Regions from separate parts of the Solibacillus sp. iso_87 genome, predicted to be linked through region 2. Evidence: riboswitches for the same ligand, from Rfam matches in the RefSeq annotation. Region 2 holds a riboswitch; the other holds the start of a gene.

Region 1 (4,430 bases), 740 kb from region 2:
AATTGCAAATGAGCAAAACTATGCAAAAATTCAAGTTAGGGATACAGGGCAGGGCATTCCTCAAGATGATTTGCCATATGTATTCGAACGGTTCTACAAAGCAGATAAAGCACGTACACGTTCGAAAGGCGGAACGGGCTTAGGCTTGGCCATTACGAAAAACATTGTGGAAGCACATAACGGCAGAATCTCTGTTGATAGTGTGGAACAACAAGGAACAACCTTTACATTTTACTTGCCATTATCTTGATATAATGGGGTAATGGAATTATGAGTTTGAAAAAGTTTATCATTTTGAATCGTTCAAAGTGATAAACTTTTCTTTTTAATGAACCAGTTCGTCCGTAACGGATGATTATTGTAACTTTTTTGTTTCGAATACGACAAATTACGTGAATGGAGGTGGGATGGGTGCAGCAATCCATTTTCCATCGATTATACGATACGTATCATCAGGATGTTTTTAATTTCTTATTTTACTTAGTGAAAAACCGTACCGCAGCTGAGGATCTTGCCCACGAAGTATACGTTCGTGTATTAAAATCATACGACCGTTTCGAAGGGAAAAGCTCGGAAAAAACTTGGCTGTTCTCTATAGCAAAAAATGTGGCGATCGACTACTTCAGAAAAAAACAAGTTCGAGATAAGCATGCATTTACAGCTTTTGATTGGGAGACAGAGCAACTTGTAAGCCCAGTCCCTTCACCTGAACAATTTACCGAATTAAATGATCAGCTCCATCAATTACTCGTTGCATTGGAGGAATGTTCAGGTGATCAGAAAATGGTTATTATAATGCGGTTTATTCAAGAACTTTCAATTCAGGAAACAGCGGAAATATTAGGATGGACGACCGGTAAAGTTAAAACGACACAGCACCGTGCTTTAAGGAATCTGCGGCTGCTATTGGAAGCGCAAGAAAGAAGGGAGGCGAATCCATTATGAAAAAGGAGCATTGGGATGAAAAAGAGATTGAACTTTTTCTGAAAAAAGCACCGAAAGTAACTGATCATCGTTCAAAAGATGAGGTATTTAATCGTTTAATGGATGAAGGAGCATTTAATGAAGATCCGCCTACCATACAGCAAAGCAATCAAAAAGGCATACGTTGGGCACCATTATTCGTTTCGATTGCATCAATATTTATTATAGTTTTAATCAGTGCGCAATTTATAGGCAATAATGAGTCGGTTACTATGCAGAATGAAGCATTCGATCTTGCCACTCCAGAATCGGAAGAAAGTATGACAATGAGTGCGAAGGAAGATGCATCTACACAAAATGAGCGCTCCATGATTAATAGTTTCTCGACGGAAGCTCAACCTGAGCAAACATTAGTTTATGAAAACGAGCTAGAGGACAACACATTATTTGCAATTGGTCTTGCAGGGGATGATGCAGAGAGTGTACCAGTGAGCGTATTAATTCCAAATGAAATTGTTGCCGAAAAAACAGGTACAGAAAACCCGACGAAGCTGGAACTTTATAACACATTCAGTCCGCTGCTTGACGAACAGTCACTAGGCTTTAATGAATACCATCCTTACAAAGGAGAATTGCGTGAGGAAGGGAACAGGCTTGTTCATACGCTGCCGGAAAATCACCAATATGATGCGGGAACAGCTTCCTTATCAAATTATCTCGGCTCCCTTGTCGATACTTTTAGTGATGCATATATGGAAGTAGAAATAGAAAATACGGCCGGAAAACCAATTTACTTTGACCATGTAGGTGATGTAAATGAGCCGTTTTTATTAAATGATGAGAACGCTCAATATAATTATTTTATGTATCAGATGCGGAATGGGGCGGTATATTTAAGTCCGAATTTCCGAATGAGCTTTAAAGATGTGCAAGAAGCAATTAAAAATATGACGGTGGAAGCGAATGATATATACAGAACGGTTATACTGCCGGGCGTTTATTTAAAAGTTGAAGACGCTGAGTCCATCGTTACAATTACATTTGAAGAACCTTTAAACTTGGAGAATTTTGAACCTGCTCAAGCAATGCGCATGATTGAAGGATTAATAATGACAGCGGCAAGTTTTGATAAACAGGTTAAATTTGAAAATATCGTACAGGAACAATGGGGCGGTTTTGACTTCACAAAACCAGTAGAGAAGCCGGTTGCGGCAAACCGTATCAATTATGAATTTCAATAATTCAAATAATTTTACTAGGAATTGTAAGCAATGGGCTTTACAATTCCTTTTTTTTATATATAATAATAGTTATAGCAAGGTAATTGCTACATAATTTCATATTGATTCATCTTCGGGGCAGGGTGTAACTCCCGACCGGCGGTAATAAAAGTTATAACCTCTGACCATTTACTTGGAGGAAGTTATGTCGAACTTTTCGAGCCCGCGAGCCACTTTTTGTGTGCAGGATTTGGTGCAATTCCAAAGCCGACAGTATAGTCTGGATGGGAGAAGGTGAAGGTACGGTCGTCATTTTTTGAAAATGCCGTGCTTTGCAGTACTTATTTCTAATTCCTTATTTGTTAACGGAATATTTTTCGTATACAAAAAAATAGGAATAGCTGCAATTGCATATATAGACCCTTTATTTAAGTGTGCCTATTTCTCCCTTATGCTCTAGCTTAGCATAAGGGTTTTTTCATGAAATGAGTTGATACGTCCTTTCTTCTTGCGAGATGGAATCAGCAAAGAGGAGAGATTTATATGCAAAAAAGAAGTTTAAAGTTACGATCATTCGTAACAATTGCAATGCTGAGTGGGGTTTCATTTGTACTAATGTTATTAAACTTCCCGCTACCATGGTTCCCGGTTTTCTTACAAATTGATTTCAGTGATGTGCCAGCATTGATTGCGGCAATTACGATGGGACCTGTTGCAGGTATCTTAGTTGAACTTGTTAAAAATGTGCTTGACTGGATTTACACAGGGGCTCCTGAAGGAATTCCGGTAGGTCATATGGCTAACTTCGCTACAGGTGTATTATTCATTTTACCAGCTTACTATATTTATAAAAAATTCCCTTCTGCAAAAGGGTTAATGACAGGCTTAGTTGTCTCTACAGTTGTAATGTCACTTGGAATGGCGGCATTAAACTACGTGGCGTTCTTACCGCTGTATACGTACTTACTAGGCTTCGAATATAATATGTACGAAACGATCGTGTTAGGTATTTTACCGTTTAATATTGTTAAAGGGATTATGATGTTTGTGGTCGTGACGATGCTTTACCGTACAATGCGTGTATGGATTGAAAATCAGCGCAGACAATATTTAGCTTAATTAAATGATAAATTATGGAGTGATGTCGAAAAGTGTTATCTTTATGACATCGCTCCTTTTATATTCACTATTACTATTGTCATTCTGTTATAGTGCTGATATGATATTGTACATTGTTAAGAAAATTTAGACGTTTCATTAAAACACCATGAAATGACATCTTAGGAGAGAATATGATGGACAAGAAAATACCATTTTCAACCTATGCAGTTATCGGAACGATGCTGTTTGGGATGTTTTTTGGAGCAGGAAATTTAATATTTCCGATTCAAATGGGGCAATTGGCAGGGACGAACTATTGGTTTGCGCTTATTGGCTTTTTAGTTACGGCAATTGGATTGCCGTTTTTAGGTATTCTGGCAATCGGATTGTCGGGAAGTAATGGATTGCGTGATTTGGCAAGTAAAGTACATCCGATGTTTGGGTTGTTTTTTGCGTTGGCTTTATACTTAACGATCGGGCCGTTTTTTGCAATTCCGCGTACGGCAACAGTACCGTTTGTCGTTGGATTTGAACCGTTTATCGATCCTTCGCAGGCGACATTATGGCTTGCGGTATTCAGTTTTATTTTCTTCGCGGTAGTTTTTTATTTTTCATTAAATCCGGCGAGAATAATGGACATTATCGGGAAGTACTTAACGCCGGCATTTTTAATCTTTTTATTTGTATTAATCGGAATTAGTCTGTTTTCCCCAATGGGGAAATTCGTTGAGCCTGCTGGAACCTATATTAACGAGGCGTTTATGACAGGTTTTAAGGAAGGATATAATACGATGGATGCGCTTGCTTCGCTTGCGTTCGGTATTGTTGTTATCAATGCGATAAAGCGGACAGGTATTACAGATAAGAAAGAAATTGCAAAAGCGACTTGGAAATCAGGTATTTTCGCAATGGCATTAATGATGCTAATTTACGGCCTGATTGCTTATATGGGAGCATCAAGTGTGACGGCAATTGGTACATTTGATAATGGCGGGCAAATTTTTGCTGCGGTTGCCGATCATTACTTCGGCTCATATGGCGCGATTTTGTTAGCGATTATTATTGTACTTGCTTGCTTAAAAACAAGTATAGGTCTAATCACTTCATGCAGTGAGTTTTTCCATGAAGTTTTTCCGAAAATCAGCTATAAAACATTTGTAGTCATGTTATGTATTGTTTCTTTTA
Region 2 (4,430 bases):
AATATTTATCGCGCCATACACCAGTTGATGAATCAAAATGGCATATGCTGACAGGGTACGATCAAAAATTTATTGAACAATTTGGTAGAAACTCATTTAAAACGCATGTAAAAGCAATTGAAGGGAATGACCAAGTTATCCACGCCGATACATTTTTTCTAGTGGATGAAAAAGGAATCGCCGTGAAAAACTATTCAGGGTATGGCACGGGAGAGGATGGTGTTCCATATGAAACGATTGCGAGTGATATGGAAGCACTCATTGAAGAACGTCTAAAATAATAGTGAAATGTAAGATTAACTTGCGAAAAAAGTGTAGCTGCTTTTTAAGCAAGTTTTTTGTTAAGTGAAGGATTTTCTAATAAAAATTAAAATGTGCTAATAAACCTGGAAATTTTCTAATAAGTTGCAGATCTTCTAATAAAGGAGCGAAGTCATGGGGAACTGATAACAGTACTAAAAGAAACACCATACAGGCTTGGAATTGGCTTAGGTGTATATGATATTCATAGCCCCCGTATTCCGACTGTGGAAGAAATGGCAGCCAGTAATCGCACAAGAACAATTTTGGATCAATCCCGATTGTGGCCTGAAAACTCGTACGGAACAAGAGACCATTGCATCATTGAAAAATATGGTGGCCGCAAAAGAGCGACTAAAACAGTTGAATTAATGAAGGGGTGGTTACTACTATGAGTCGAATGAAAAGAAATTACAACCCCGTGTTTTTGACAGCTATAATGAATGGCTTTACAGGAAGTTATACAAAAAGCCTTAAAGAGTTACGTGATGAGTTAATGGCGACATACCCAGCGGATGCTAAGGAGATTCAAAAAGCATATTATTTTATGGGCTATTTGTAATCGTGATATCGAATTAAAAAGTTCCTTTAAATTTCTCTGGCTTTACGACATAGCCTTCAATAATAAAACCGCAATCGGTACAAATAATGTATTCGATATTGCATCCTAAACTTAATTTATTCACAGGTGACATAACACTGTACCCGCTATGTTTTCCTCTACCTAATTCCGTGCTGCGACATTTTGGGCATTCTTTAACGTTAGTCATCTCCATCACCCTTTCAATAATAATTAATCCGCCACAATGTCAGGTTCCGGTAGCGTTTCATCCTTCTTTTCCTGTAAACGATTCGTATATTTTTGCACAATTACGTTGATGTAAAAAAACATCCCCATGACAATTCCGGAAAATACCCAACTTGCTACTCGTTTATAAATCAGCATATCCCCATAGCTGTCAATTCCGTATTTCCGTAGCAGAAAGACCGTAATTACTGCCATAACAAGTCCTCGAATAATGAAAACAATCTGGATCAGCTGAAACCATCGAAAAATTCCTTTTTGAAAGAACAAAGCTTTGCTGTCCTTTCGTGCATAGCCTTGCAAATATGCAAAATCGATTGCAACATACAAAGGAAAAGGCTTTTTTATAATAAATAAAATTACATAGAGAAACGTGTAAAAAAGTCCTAAATAAACATTATTCCAAATCATTTGCTCCGCCGAACCGGACAATAAATCTACCGTAGTACCTATAAGCATCGATCCTAAAATAAACAAGCCCGTCACATTAAACTGCCGATCTTTTGCAAAGCGGTAAACAGTATAAATTATCCCGGGAACAGTGGACAGCAGCATCGCGGCATAGTCACCAAAAGGCTCTCGGCCAAACTTCCATATTGCATAGGGTAAAGCTGCATAAAACAGTAGTTCTAGAAAGATAAGATATTTATTCGACTGTGAATTATTCGCCATGAAAGCCTCCATTATCGTAAAAAAAGTATTTGCTTTTTATATTACTGAAGATTATCCGACACTATATTTTATAGAAATAAAACATAAAAAAAGCAACCAAGCAAATGAAAGACACTTAAAATCAGCTTGCAATATCTCCTTTCTATATAATGTAATATAATGTATATTATTCTACGTATTACCATGAGTAAAGTTTCAATATTTTAATTTAATAGAGGGGTAGAGGTAAAAGGTTTGAGGGTACAAAAAGTAAGTAGGTGCTAAAATACTATTAGCTTTTTAAAATATTTATGTTACAATAACATTCAAATAAAATAATTTCCTTCGGGGTCGGGTGAAATTCCCAATCGACGGTGATGAGTTTATCTCTAAGCCCGTGAGCCACTTTTTGTGTGCAGGATTTTGGTGCAAATCCAAAGCCGACAGTTATAGTCTGGATGGGAGAAGGAATGGCAACGCATTTTAAAAATTTGATTTTAAATGTGATTTTTTGCTATACACTTTTCCTGTCGCGCCTTTGTGACGGGATTTTTTATTTTATTGAAAAAAATAATTTCCTTCGGGGTCGGGTGAAATTCCCAATCGACGGTGATGAGTTTATCTCTAAGCCCGTGAGCCACTTTTGTGTGCAGGATTTGGTGCAAATCCAAAGCCGACAGTTATAGTCTGGATGGGAGAAGGAAGCAATGTCAGCAGTTTTTTGAAAATTAACTTCGAAAAGCTTATTTGATGATGCTCAATTTTCCTCTCATCGAACTCCGAATTCAATCGGGGTTCTTTTTTATTTTAAAAAGAGGTGAGCAGGATGTTTACAGGAATAATTGAAGAACTTGGGACAGTTGAAACAATCAGCCAGTCCACACAAGCGATGGAACTAGCCATTCGCGCAAACAAAATTCTAGAGGATGTTCAACTCGGGGAAAGCATTGCCGTTAACGGTGTCTGTCTGACAGTGAAACAATTCTCGCCATCCGTATTTTTAGCGGATGTTATGCCAGAAACCGTCAAAGCAACGAGCCTCCAGCAATTAGCGGCAGGTATGCCTGTCAATCTGGAACGGGCCATGTCGGCGAATGGTCGATTCGGCGGACATATTGTTTCGGGCCATGTTGATGGAATTGCAACAATTCAACGTAAAAGACCCGTCGCCAATGCAGTTTATATTGATCTGGCGATGGAAAAGCATTTGATTGCTGAATGTATTCAGAAAGGCTCAATTACAGTGGACGGCACGAGTTTAACAATTTTTGATGTGACCGACACATTCATTACCATTTCCTTAATCCCTCATACGTATGAACAGACTGTAATAGGCTATAAAAAGCCGGGAGATGTTGTGAACATTGAAACAGATCTAATCGGTAAATATGTAAAAAGACATTTACAAAATCAAACGGAAAGTACAATTACAATGGACTTTTTGCAACGTACAGGATTTTAAAGGAGTGGTGACAAAATGAATACAATTGAAGAAGCAATTCATGCATTAAAAAACGGCGAGATTATTATTGTGTCTGATGACGAGAACCGTGAAAATGAAGGGGATTTTCTAGTTTTAGGAGAATTCGCTACACCGGAAAATATTAATTTCATGGCGCTTTATGGAAGAGGGTTAATTTGTACACCAATTTCATCTGCAATTGCAGAAAAGCTTTCCCTTCATCCAATGGTGCAAAGCAATACCGATACATATCAAACAGCTTTTACGATTAGTATCGATCATATCCATACAACAACAGGTATAAGTGCATTTGAGCGTTCTAAAACGATGTTAGCATTACTGGATCCTGCAACAAAACCGGAGCATTTTCATCGTCCAGGTCATGTGTTCCCGCTCATTGCAAAACAGGGAGGCGTGTTGGAGCGTCGCGGGCATACGGAAGCAGGCGTCGATCTGGCGAAGCTATGCGGTTCGAATGAAGTCGCAGTTATCTGTGAAATTATGAACGAAAATGGTTCAATGGCCCGCATGCCGCAGCTTGAAAAGATAGCACAAAAACATAACCTGAAATTTATTACAATCGAAGACTTAGTTCAATATATAAAATTAACTACCGTATTGGTATAAAAAGGAGCAATTAAAATGGGAAAAACATTTGAAGCACAATTAGTCGGAACAGATTTAAAAATCGGAATTGTCGTAGGGCGTTTCAATGAATTTATTAATGATAAATTATTAAGTGGTGCAATTGACGGCTTAAAACGTCATGGTGTTGACGAAGCAAACATTGATACAGCATGGGTTCCAGGTGCTTTTGAAGTACCGTTTGTAGCGAAAAAAATGGCTGAAACAAATAATTATGATGCAGTTATCGGTTTAGGTACGGTCATTCGCGGGTCTACAACACATTATGATTATGTATGTAACGAAGCAGCAAAGGGAATTGCAAAAGCGGGCTTGGATACAGGGGTTCCGGTAATTTTCGGTATTGTTACAACTGAAAATATCGAACAGGCAATTGAACGTGCTGGTACGAAAGCAGGCAATAAAGGCTACGACAGCGCAATGTCTGCAATTGAAATGGCAAACTTAAACAAAATGTTTTAATTAATATTAGTACACGCCACTCCAAAATTTTGGGGTGGTTTTTTCTTGCTTTCAATAACAAGTTTACAAATTATTTCCTGTAGATTACTATTACGTTATACGATA

The links. Region 2 has a riboswitch for FMN ahead of ribE (riboflavin synthase). Riboswitches for the same ligand answer to the same signal wherever they lie in the genome.
Region 1: another riboswitch for FMN. It lies ahead of AC0VXV_RS06450 (ECF transporter S component); the one in region 2 lies ahead of ribE (riboflavin synthase).

What each region holds. Positions count from the first base shown of each region.
Region 1 is NZ_CM149656.1:1,320,034-1,324,463, forward strand. Features, by position in the region: gene AC0VXV_RS06435 (ATP-binding protein) at 1-250, shown strand, start outside; gene AC0VXV_RS06440 (sigma-70 family RNA polymerase sigma factor) at 412-945, shown strand; gene AC0VXV_RS06445 (hypothetical protein) at 942-2,165, shown strand; FMN riboswitch at 2,270-2,444, shown strand; gene AC0VXV_RS06450 (ECF transporter S component) at 2,688-3,263, shown strand; gene brnQ (branched-chain amino acid transport system II carrier protein) at 3,440-4,430, shown strand, end outside.
Region 2 is NZ_CM149656.1:2,064,296-2,068,725, reverse strand. Features, by position in the region: gene AC0VXV_RS10320 (SCO family protein) at 1-281, shown strand, start outside; partial or broken gene AC0VXV_RS10315 (hypothetical protein) at 420-588, shown strand; gene AC0VXV_RS10310 (hypothetical protein) at 692-862, shown strand; gene AC0VXV_RS10305 (transcription initiation factor TFIIIB) at 876-1,070, opposite strand; gene AC0VXV_RS10300 (VC0807 family protein) at 1,094-1,777, opposite strand; FMN riboswitch at 2,094-2,230, shown strand; FMN riboswitch at 2,329-2,463, shown strand; gene ribE (riboflavin synthase) at 2,583-3,218, shown strand; partial or broken gene ribB (3,4-dihydroxy-2-butanone-4-phosphate synthase) at 3,234-3,842, shown strand; gene ribH (6,7-dimethyl-8-ribityllumazine synthase) at 3,861-4,325, shown strand.